DNA from 3 places in the Brenneria nigrifluens DSM 30175 genome. Region 2 is predicted to be linked to each of the others. Evidence: predicted binding sites of a transcription regulator. Region 2 holds the regulator's gene; each other region holds the start of a gene.
What was found. The regulator PhoB, encoded in region 2, activates phosphate uptake and scavenging genes when phosphate is short. The targets are predictions, from matches to a motif close to CTGTCATAAAACTGNCNNAT.

Region 1: the regulator PhoB is predicted to act here: its motif matches at 1,262-1,281, upstream of pstS (phosphate ABC transporter substrate-binding protein PstS).
Region 3: the regulator PhoB is predicted to act here: its motif matches at 1,219-1,238, upstream of glpT (glycerol-3-phosphate transporter).

The regions. Positions count from the first base shown of each region.
Region 1 covers NZ_CP034036.1:4,808,856-4,812,138, forward strand. The annotation lists gene EH206_RS22600 (beta-ketoacyl-ACP synthase) at 1-1,142, shown strand, start outside; gene pstS (phosphate ABC transporter substrate-binding protein PstS) at 1,393-2,433, shown strand; gene pstC (phosphate ABC transporter permease PstC) at 2,638-3,283, shown strand, end outside.
Region 2 covers NZ_CP034036.1:3,630,959-3,634,241, reverse strand. The annotation lists gene sbcD (exonuclease subunit SbcD) at 1-764, opposite strand, end outside; gene phoB (phosphate response regulator transcription factor PhoB) at 982-1,671, shown strand; gene phoR (phosphate regulon sensor histidine kinase PhoR) at 1,699-3,021, shown strand; gene EH206_RS17040 (cobalamin-independent methionine synthase II family protein) at 3,261-3,283, shown strand, end outside.
Region 3 covers NZ_CP034036.1:341,422-344,704, reverse strand. The annotation lists gene glpA (anaerobic glycerol-3-phosphate dehydrogenase subunit A) at 1-1,024, opposite strand, end outside; gene glpT (glycerol-3-phosphate transporter) at 1,336-2,685, shown strand; gene yigL (sugar/pyridoxal phosphate phosphatase YigL) at 2,754-3,283, opposite strand, start outside.

The sequences.
Region 1 (3,283 bases), 1.2 Mb from region 2:
GGCGCAATGCGATACGCAAGATGCCGGAGTGGGGGGTGTACGACGGCCTGAATACGCAGTTGGGCTCGCCGATTGATGATTTCACGCTGCCGGAGCATTACACCCGTAAACGCATTCGCTCCATGGGGCGCGTCTCGCTGATGGCGACGCGCGCCACCGAGCTGGCGCTGCAACAGGCGGGTCTGCTGGAGCATCCGGTATTGACCAGCGGGGAAACCGGCATCGCCTACGGCTCGTCGACGGGCAGCACCGGGCCGGTGAGCGATTTCGCCACCATGCTGACGGAAAAACACACCAATAATATTACCGGCACCACCTATGTACAGATGATGCCGCACACCACGGCGGTGAATGCCGGGCTGTTCTTCGGCCTGCGCGGCCGCGTTATCCCCACCTCCAGCGCCTGTACTTCCGGCAGCCAGGCGATTGGCTACGCCTGGGAAGCGATTCGCCACGGCTACCAGACTGTGATGGTCGCCGGCGGCGCGGAGGAGCTGTGCCCTTCGGAGGCGGCGGTGTTTGACACCCTGTTCGCCACCAGCCAGCGCAATGACGCCCCGCACACTACGCCGTCGCCTTTCGACGCCGGGCGCGACGGGCTGGTGATCGGCGAGGGCGCCGGGACGCTGGTGCTGGAAGAGCTGGAGCATGCGCAGGCGCGCGGGGCGACCATTTACGCCGAGCTGGTGGGGTTCTTTACCAACTGCGATGCGGCGCATATCACTCAGCCGCAGCGCGAAACCATGCAGATTTGTATCGAGGGTTCACTGCGCTGCGCGGGGCTGAGCGCTGGCGATATCGGTTATATCAATGCGCACGGCACGGCGACGGATCGCGGAGACGTGGCGGAAAGTCTGGCGACGGCGGCGGTTTTCGGCGACGCGACGCCGATCTCTTCCCTGAAAAGTTATTTCGGTCACACTCTGGGCGCCTGCGGCGCGCTGGAAGCCTGGATGAGCATTGAAATGATGCGCGAAGGCTGGTTTGCCCCCACACTCAACCTGCGGCAGCCGGCGCAAGACTGCGGTGCGCTGGATTATATTATGGGCGAGCCGCGTTATATCGACACCGACTATGTGCAGTCCAATAACTTCGCCTTCGGCGGCATCAATACCTCGCTGATTTTCCGCCGCTGGAAATAAAAATATGGGATGGCGGGAAAGGGCGTCTCCCTGTTGTTCCCGCGCATACGATGCCGGATATGCGATGCGAAAGCGTTTCGGCTGTGCCGGAATGACGCAATGGGGCGTGATTTTGCTATTTGTCATAAAACTGTCATATTACATACATTTTACTGTCACTCAACTGTCCTATTTTTCCTCCTGCACACTACACTCTGATTAATCACGACTCCGGGTCGACACTACTTTTGGGTATCCCACAGGAGGGATTATGAAACTTATGCGTACCACTATTGCCAGTATCGCCGCCGCGGCGTTTTCGCTGACGGCGGTTTCCGCCTTTGCCGCCGTCAATCTCACCGGCGCTGGTGCGACATTCCCCGCGCCGGTCTATGCCAAATGGGCTGACTCCTATCAAAAAGAAACCGGTAATAAAGTCAACTATCAGGGCATCGGATCGTCAGGCGGCGTAAAACAGATTCTCGCCAAGACCGTGGATTTCGGCGCGACGGATGCGCCGCTGTCCGACGATAAGCTGGCGCAGGACGGCCTGTTCCAGTTTCCGACGGTTATCGGCGGCGTGGTGCTGGCGGTTAATGTTCCGGGCATCAAATCCGGCGATCTGACGCTGGATGGTAAAACGCTGGGTGATATCTACCTGGGTAAAATCAAGAAGTGGAACGATCCCGCCATCACCAAACTGAACCCGAACGCCAAGCTGCCGGATCAGGATATCGCGGTGGTGCGTCGCGCCGATGGTTCGGGCACCTCTTTCGTGTTCACCAGCTACCTGGCGAAAGTGAATGCGGAGTGGAAGGAAAAAATCGGTTCCGGCTCCACGGTTAACTGGCCGACCGGTCTGGGCGGCAAAGGCAACGACGGGATTGCCGCCTTCGTTCAGCGTCTGCCGGGTTCCATTGGCTACGTTGAATACGCGTACGCCAAGCAGAATAACCTGGCCTACACCAAACTGGTTTCCGCGGACGGCAAAGTCGTCAGCCCGACCGGGGAAAGTTTCAGTAATGCGGCCAAAGGCGCAGACTGGAACACCTCTTTCGCTCAGGATCTGACTAACCAGAAAGGCGAGAATGCCTGGCCGATCTCTTCAACCACTTTTATTCTGGTGCAGAAACAGCAGCCGAAAGCCGAGCTGGGCGCTGAAGTGCTGAAGTTCTTTGACTGGGCTTATACCAAAGGCGGCGATGAGGCAACGGCGCTGGATTATGCTATTTTACCCACTGAAGTGGTAGAGCAGATCCGCGCCGCCTGGAAGGCCAATATTAAAGACGGCAGCGGTAAGGCGCTGTATTAAAAATAACCGGAATTGCAAATAATTAGTATTAAAAACAATTGCATTAAGCATAATTGTACTAAAATCGTACCTGGTTCCTTGTGTTTGATCGCAAGGCCGTTAGCTAAGTTGCTGCTGGATTGATAATGGGGCAAAGAGGTTTGATGACCTCTTTGCCCCACGGCACTTTGGTATCAAACGCGGTTAAATTGAGAAGAGAGACGCATGGCTGAGTATAAGCCAACTATCAAAGCCCCCGGGAAACATGGCGATATCATTTTTGGCGCGCTGGTGAAACTGGCCGCTCTGGTGACGCTGTTGTTGTTAGGGGGCATTATTGTTTCCCTGATTGTGGCCTCCTGGCCCAGCATCGAAAAATTTGGTTTTTCCTTTCTGTGGACCAAAGACTGGGATGCGCCGGCCGAGCAATTCGGCGCCCTGGTGCCGATCTACGGCACCGTGGTCACCTCGCTGATCGCCCTGATTATCGCCATACCCATCAGTTTCGGCATCGCGCTGTTTTTGACCGAACTGGCGCCGGGCTGGCTGCGGCGTCCTCTGGGCGTCGCCATTGAGCTGCTGGCCGCCATCCCCAGCATCGTCTACGGCATGTGGGGGCTGTTTGTTTTTGCACCGCTGTTCGCCAAATATTTCCAACAGCCGTTGGGCAGCGTGCTATCCGGTATCCCGATTGTCGGCGCGCTGTTCTCCGGTCCGGCGTTCGGCATCGGCATTCTTGCCGCCGGGGTGATTCTGGCCATCATGATTATTCCGTACATCGCGGCGGTGATGCGCGACGTGTTTGAACAGACGCCGGTGATGATGAAAGAGTCCGCCTACGGTATTGGCTGCACCACCTGGGAAGTTATCT
Region 2 (3,283 bases):
AATTCATCAAAGCTCAGCGGAATGGGGGAGCCGCTGTAGTAAATGGGCGCGCTTTTCGTTACCCGCTGCGGGCGGTGAATATGGCCGAGGGCGATATAGTCCGCCGGTGGAAAAGCCTGCGCCGGAAACGCATCCAGCGTACCGATATAGATATCGCGTACGGAATCGGAGGCGGTGACGCCGACGGTGGTCAGGTGCCCGGTGGCGATGATGGGCAGCGGCAGCCCCAGAATATCGCGCTGCCGGCAGGCCGACTGGTAACACTGGCGGTAATGCGTGGTGATGGCGTCCAGCAAGGCCTGCTGTTTTTCATCTCCGGATTGCCCGGCCTGGCTGGCGATCAGATCGCGCGGGCGTAAAAAAGGGATGGCGCACAGCAGGGCAGCGGGCTGATTCCGGCGGTTTTCCAGCACCAGCACCTGTTTGTCGACGTCGCCGTCGACGCTGGCGATAACCCGGGTATTGAGGCAGGCCAGTAGATCCCGCGATTCGTTCAGCGTGGCGACAGAATCATGGTTACCTCCCAGCACCACCAGCCGGCAGCCGGTGCGCTGCATATCGACCACAAAGCGGTAGTACATTTCCCGCGCATAGCTCGGCGGCGAACCGTTATCAAAGATATCCCCTGCTACTATTACCGCATCCGCCTGCTGCTGTTCGACCTGTTCCAGCAGCCAGTGCAGAAAAGCCTGATGTTCGGCCGCCCGGCTTTTGGTGTAAAAATACTGCCCCAGATGCCAGTCGGCGGTGTGGATAATACGCATGGAACTCCCTGAACGGCATGTAATCGCAATGCGCTTGATTATAAACAGCCATCGGGGCAGTGTCGTGGCGAAAACCGAAAGTTTGGAAAGCGGCTCGAAAATGCGTCGGACTGTTATTGTGCGGGATTGAAAAAATGCTTTTAATAAATCTGTCACAAAACTGACGCATAATGCCTCCCGCATGCAACGGCGACGATGATTAATGGCAGGATTAATGATGGCTAGACGCATATTGGTCGTGGAAGATGAAGCACCGATTCGGGAAATGGTATGCTTCGTACTGGAGCAGAATGGTTATCAGCCAGTCGAGGCCGAAGATTATGACAGCGCGGTAACGCAACTGTCGGAGCCTTTTCCAGAGCTGGTGCTGCTGGACTGGATGCTGCCGGGCGGTTCGGGTCTGCAGTTTATCAAGCATATGAAACGCGAGGCGCTTACCCGCGATATACCGGTCATGATGCTGACCGCGCGCGGCGAAGAGGAGGACCGCGTGCGCGGGCTGGAAGTCGGCGCGGATGATTACATTACCAAGCCGTTTTCCCCCAAGGAACTGGTGGCGCGCATTAAGGCGGTGATGCGCCGCATTTCGCCGATGGCGGTTGAAGAGGTGATTGAAATGCGCGGATTGAGCCTCGATCCCTCCTCCCACCGGGTGACGACGGAAGAGCTCGCGCTGGATATGGGGCCCACGGAATTTAAACTGCTGCATTTCTTTATGACGCATCCTGAGCGGGTTTACAGCCGCGAGCAGTTGCTGAATCATGTGTGGGGCACTAACGTTTATGTTGAAGATCGTACCGTTGATGTGCATATCCGCCGCTTGCGCAAGGCGCTGGAAACCAGCGGGCATGATAAAATGGTGCAGACCGTTCGGGGAACGGGGTATCGTTTTTCAACGCGTTATTGAAGGTCGTCGTAGCGGAGAAACATTAACGTGCTAGAACCTCTCTCATGGAAAAGGCTGGCGCTGGAGCTGGCTTTTTTTTGTCTGCCCGCGCTGTTACTGGGATTGATCTTCGGCTATCTGCCCTGGTTTCTGTTAGCCGCCGTTCTGGCGGCGCTGTGCTGGAATTTTTATAACCAGCTTAAACTCTCCTACTGGCTTTGGGTCGATCGCAGCATGACCCCGCCGCCCGGACGCTGGAGCTGGGAACCGCTGTTCTACGGTCTTTATCAGATGCAACTGCGCAACCGGCGGCGGCGGCGCGAGCTGGCGTTGTTGATTAAGCGTTTTCGCAGCGGCGCCGAATCCTTGCCGGATGCGCTGGTGATCACCACCGAAGAGGGCGCCATTTTCTGGTGTAATCATCTGGCGCAACACCTGCTCAGTTTCCGCTGGCCGGAAGATAACGGGCAGAATATCCTCAACCTGCTGCGTTATCCCGAATTCGCCGACTATATGAAAAGGCGGGATTTCAGCCGTCCGCTAACGCTGCAGCTAAATAACGCCCACCACGTTGAATTCCGCGTGATGCCCTATTCGGAAGGGCAACTGCTGATGGTGGCGCGCGATATTACGCAGATGCACCAGTTGGAAGGCGCCAGACGCAACTTTTTCGCCAATGTGAGCCATGAGCTGCGTACCCCGCTGACGGTATTGCAGGGCTATCTGGAGATGATGCAGGATGAAACGCTGGACAACGCCCTGCGCAGCAAGGCGCTGAATACCATGCAGGAGCAGACGCGGCGTATGGACGGACTGGTAAAACAGCTGCTGACGTTATCGCGTATCGAAGCGGCGGCGGCGATCGATCTGAACGAGAAGGTGGATATGCCGCTGATGCTGCGCGTCTTGCAGCGTGAAGCCCAGGCGCTGAGTCAGGATCGCCACGAGCTGGTTTTTCGGGTGAATGAGCGGCTGCAGATTTTCGGCAACGAAGAACAGCTGCGCAGCGCGGTTTCCAATTTGGTCTACAATGCCGTTAACCATACGCCGCCGGGCACGCGCATTGAGGTTTGCTGGCAGAAAACGCCGCAGGGCGCGCAGTTTCAGGTGAGCGACAACGGGGCGGGGATCGCCGCTGAACATCTGCCGCGCCTGACGGAGCGCTTTTATCGCGTCGATAAGGCGCGTTCGCGCCAGACCGGCGGCAGCGGGTTAGGACTGGCGATTGTCAAACACGCGCTCAGCCACCATGATTCCCGGCTGGAGATCCTCAGTGAGGAGGGAGCCGGTTCCCGCTTTGTGTTTACGCTGCCTAATCGGCTGATTGCGCCTGCCTCCGCGGCTGAAAATACCGTGAAACCCTCAGCCTGACGGAGGCGGACGCCATTGCTCAACCTTGAGCCGGGGGGTTGGGCATAAACTTGAAATTTATTCAATCACGGTGAAAATTCTTCAATTGCCGGGGAACAGGGCGCGTGGCAGCATACGGGGAATTTAGACGTCCAGATGTCTGAATAGTTGCCGTCGGTGACTATCACGCACGCTGTCCATTATTCCACTATTTCGCCGCCATCGCCCATCAGGGCGCGGGCCGGCAACCAGGAGCGACCATGGCTAAAACACTTCCCCCATT
Region 3 (3,283 bases), 1.6 Mb from region 2:
GGCTGGCATGGTCGAGCAGCACAATGCCGCGGCTGACGCTGCGTCCGCTGGGGTCACTGTCGTTCGCCACCAGCGGGCGCACCCCCGCATAGGCGCGGAGAATGCGCGTGTCCGCCAACTGCGGCGCCAATTTGGCGCCTTCGCGCATCAGGATTTCCACTTCCGCGGGCGTGACCGTCATATTATCGATCTGATCGTAATCGATATGGGTCGAGGTGGTGCCGATCAGAGAAATGGTGTCTCCCGGCACCAGAATGTCGGCATCGGCCGGTTTGCGGCAGCGGTTAATCACCATGTTGTTGATGCGGTGTCCCAAAATCAGCAGCGCCCCTTTCGCCGGGAACATGCGTACGCGCAGATCGGCATACTCGGCGATATGTTGTCCCCAGATACCCGCGGCGTTGACCACCACCTGGGCGTGTATCTCGACGGCGACGGCGTTTTTATGGTCGAAAACGCGCACTCCGGTGATGCGGTCGCCCTGGCGGATCAAACCGATAACCTCATGATAAGTCAGCACCTCGGCGCCGTGCTCAGCGGCGTCGATGATATTGGCCGAGGTCAGGCGGAAAGGATCGATGGTGCCGTCCGGCACCCGAACCGCGCCAATCAGCGTCGGGTTGGCGGCAGGCTCCAGACGCAGCGCCTCCTGGGGATCAATCGCCTGGGCGTTGATCCCCGCCTGTCGGCAGGCGGCGATAAATTGGCCCTGATAGGCGAGATCGTCTTCCGGCAAGGTCAGAAACAGGCCGTCCGTCGGTTCCACGCAGTGGCGGGCTATGCGTTTGAGCACCTGGTTTTCTTCAATACATTCACGCGCGGACTCGCCGTCCGTCACCGCATAGCGCGATCCGCTGTGCAACAAACCATGGTTGCGCCCGGTGGCGCCGGTGGCGATGTCAAAGCGTTCGATCAACAGGCAGCGTAACCCCCGCAGCGCGCAATCCCGTACGGTTCCCGCGCCCGTCGCCCCACCGCCAATCACAATGACGTCGGTTTCCCGGTATGACCCACTATTTTGCATACGCCCTCTTATCTGCGACTCGTTACATAGTGCTATTGGGACACAAAATATAAGGTTAACGTTTGATAAAGAGCAAAAACGAACATAAAACGAAAATGAAATAGTCATTAAAAGTCATATATGTGATTGACATCACCAAAATCAATTCCGCAATTGCATAAGCATTGTTAATTTAAGTACGGAAAAATGTCATACCTTCATAAAAATGTAACATTTGAGCGATAACTCACAGATGAAAAGGGCGGAATTAAATAAAATCACCTTCGTTATAGAACAAAAAATTATCGTTTTTGGGCGTATTGGAGACAGCAATGCTGAGTATTTTTAAACCCGCCACACACCAGCCCCGCGTCGCGGCAGATCGGGTCGATCCACTGTATCGTCGTCTGCGCTGGCAAATTTTCATGGGCATCTTCTTTGGCTATGCCGCATACTATCTGGTGCGCAAAAATTTCGCTCTGGCGATGCCATTCCTGATCGAACAAGGGTTCTCGCGCGGCGATCTCGGTTTCGCGCTATCCGGCATTTCGATCGCCTACGGCTTTTCCAAATTTATCATGGGTTCGGTCTCCGACCGCTCCAATCCGCGCGTGTTCCTGCCCGCGGGCCTGATACTGGCGTCGGCGGTCATGCTGTTTATGGGGTTCGTGCCCTGGGCCACCTCCAGCATTGCGATCATGTTCGTGCTGCTGTTCCTGTGCGGCTGGTTTCAAGGCATGGGTTGGCCGCCGTGCGGACGCACCATGGTGCACTGGTGGTCGAAAAAGGAACGCGGCGGCATCGTTTCCATCTGGAACTGCGCGCATAACGTCGGCGGCGGTATTCCACCGCTGCTGTTTCTGCTGGGGATGGCCTGGTTTAACGACTGGAAAGCCGCCCTGTATATGCCCGCGTTTGCCGCCATTCTGGTCGCGCTGATCGCTTTTGCCCTGATGCGAGATACGCCGCAATCCTGCGGCTTACCCTCGATCGAAGAGTATAAAAACGACTATCCTGTTGATTATAATGAGAAAAACGAAGAGGAGCTGACCGCAAAGCAAATCTTTATGCAGTACGTTTTTCCCAACCGGCTGCTGTGGTACATCGCCATCGCCAACGTATTTGTTTACCTGCTGCGCTATGGCATTCTCGACTGGTCTCCGACCTATCTGAAAGAGGTAAAACATTTCGCGCTGGACAAATCCTCCTGGGCCTATTTCTTCTACGAATATGCAGGCATTCCCGGCACGCTGCTGTGCGGCTGGATGTCCGACAAGGTGTTTAAAGGCAACCGCGGCGCAACCGGCGTGTTCTTTATGACCCTGGTCACCATCGCCACCGTCGTATACTGGATGAACCCGGCGGGCAATCCGCATGTGGATATGGCGTGCATGATTATCATCGGCTTCCTGATCTACGGACCGGTGATGCTGATCGGCCTGCATGCGCTGGAACTGGCGCCGAAGAAAGCCGCGGGCACGGCGGCTGGGTTCACCGGTCTGTTCGGTTATCTCGGCGGTTCCGTCGCCGCCAGCGCCATCGTCGGCTACACCGTGGACTTTTTCGGCTGGGACGGCGGCTTTATGGTGATGATCGGCGGCAGTATTCTGGCGGTGGCTTTGCTTATCATAGTGATGTTCAGTGAGAAAAAGCATAAGGAAGAGTTAGCCAGGCAGGCATAATCCCGTTTTGTAAGCATCCCTCTGGCGGCGTCCCGTCGACGCCGCCTTTCTCTCGACAGAGAAAAGCGTTATCTCAGAAACAAATCCCGCAGGTAGTTCGGCACCGCGCTTTCCGCGTTGCTACCGATCACCTCCAGCTCAGGCAGCAAATTCTTCAAACGCTGATGGGCGTTTTGCATGATGCAGCCTTTGCCCGCCATCGACAGCATTTCGTAGTCGTTCATACCGTCGCCGAAAGCGATGCACTCGCGCAGCGAAAAACCGATGATCTTCGCCACCTGCTCCAGCGCGTGACCTTTGGATACCCCGCCGGCCATCACTTCCAGGCAGGTCAGCGTGGAAAAGCTCACATTGACGCGATCGCCCCAGCGCGCGTTGATCGCCTCTTCCAGCGTCAGCAACTGCTCGTGGGAATCGCAGGTGAAGAAGATCTTGCTGACGCCACCGGTCTCCAGCAGGCCGGGTTCGAACAGTTGGTACTTAAACACCGACTCTTTAAAAAAACGCTCCTCCTCCGGACTCTGACGGTTCATAAACCACTCATCGTCGCGGTAAACGTGCGTCAGCATATCCGGGTTGTGGTGCGCCACGCCGTAAA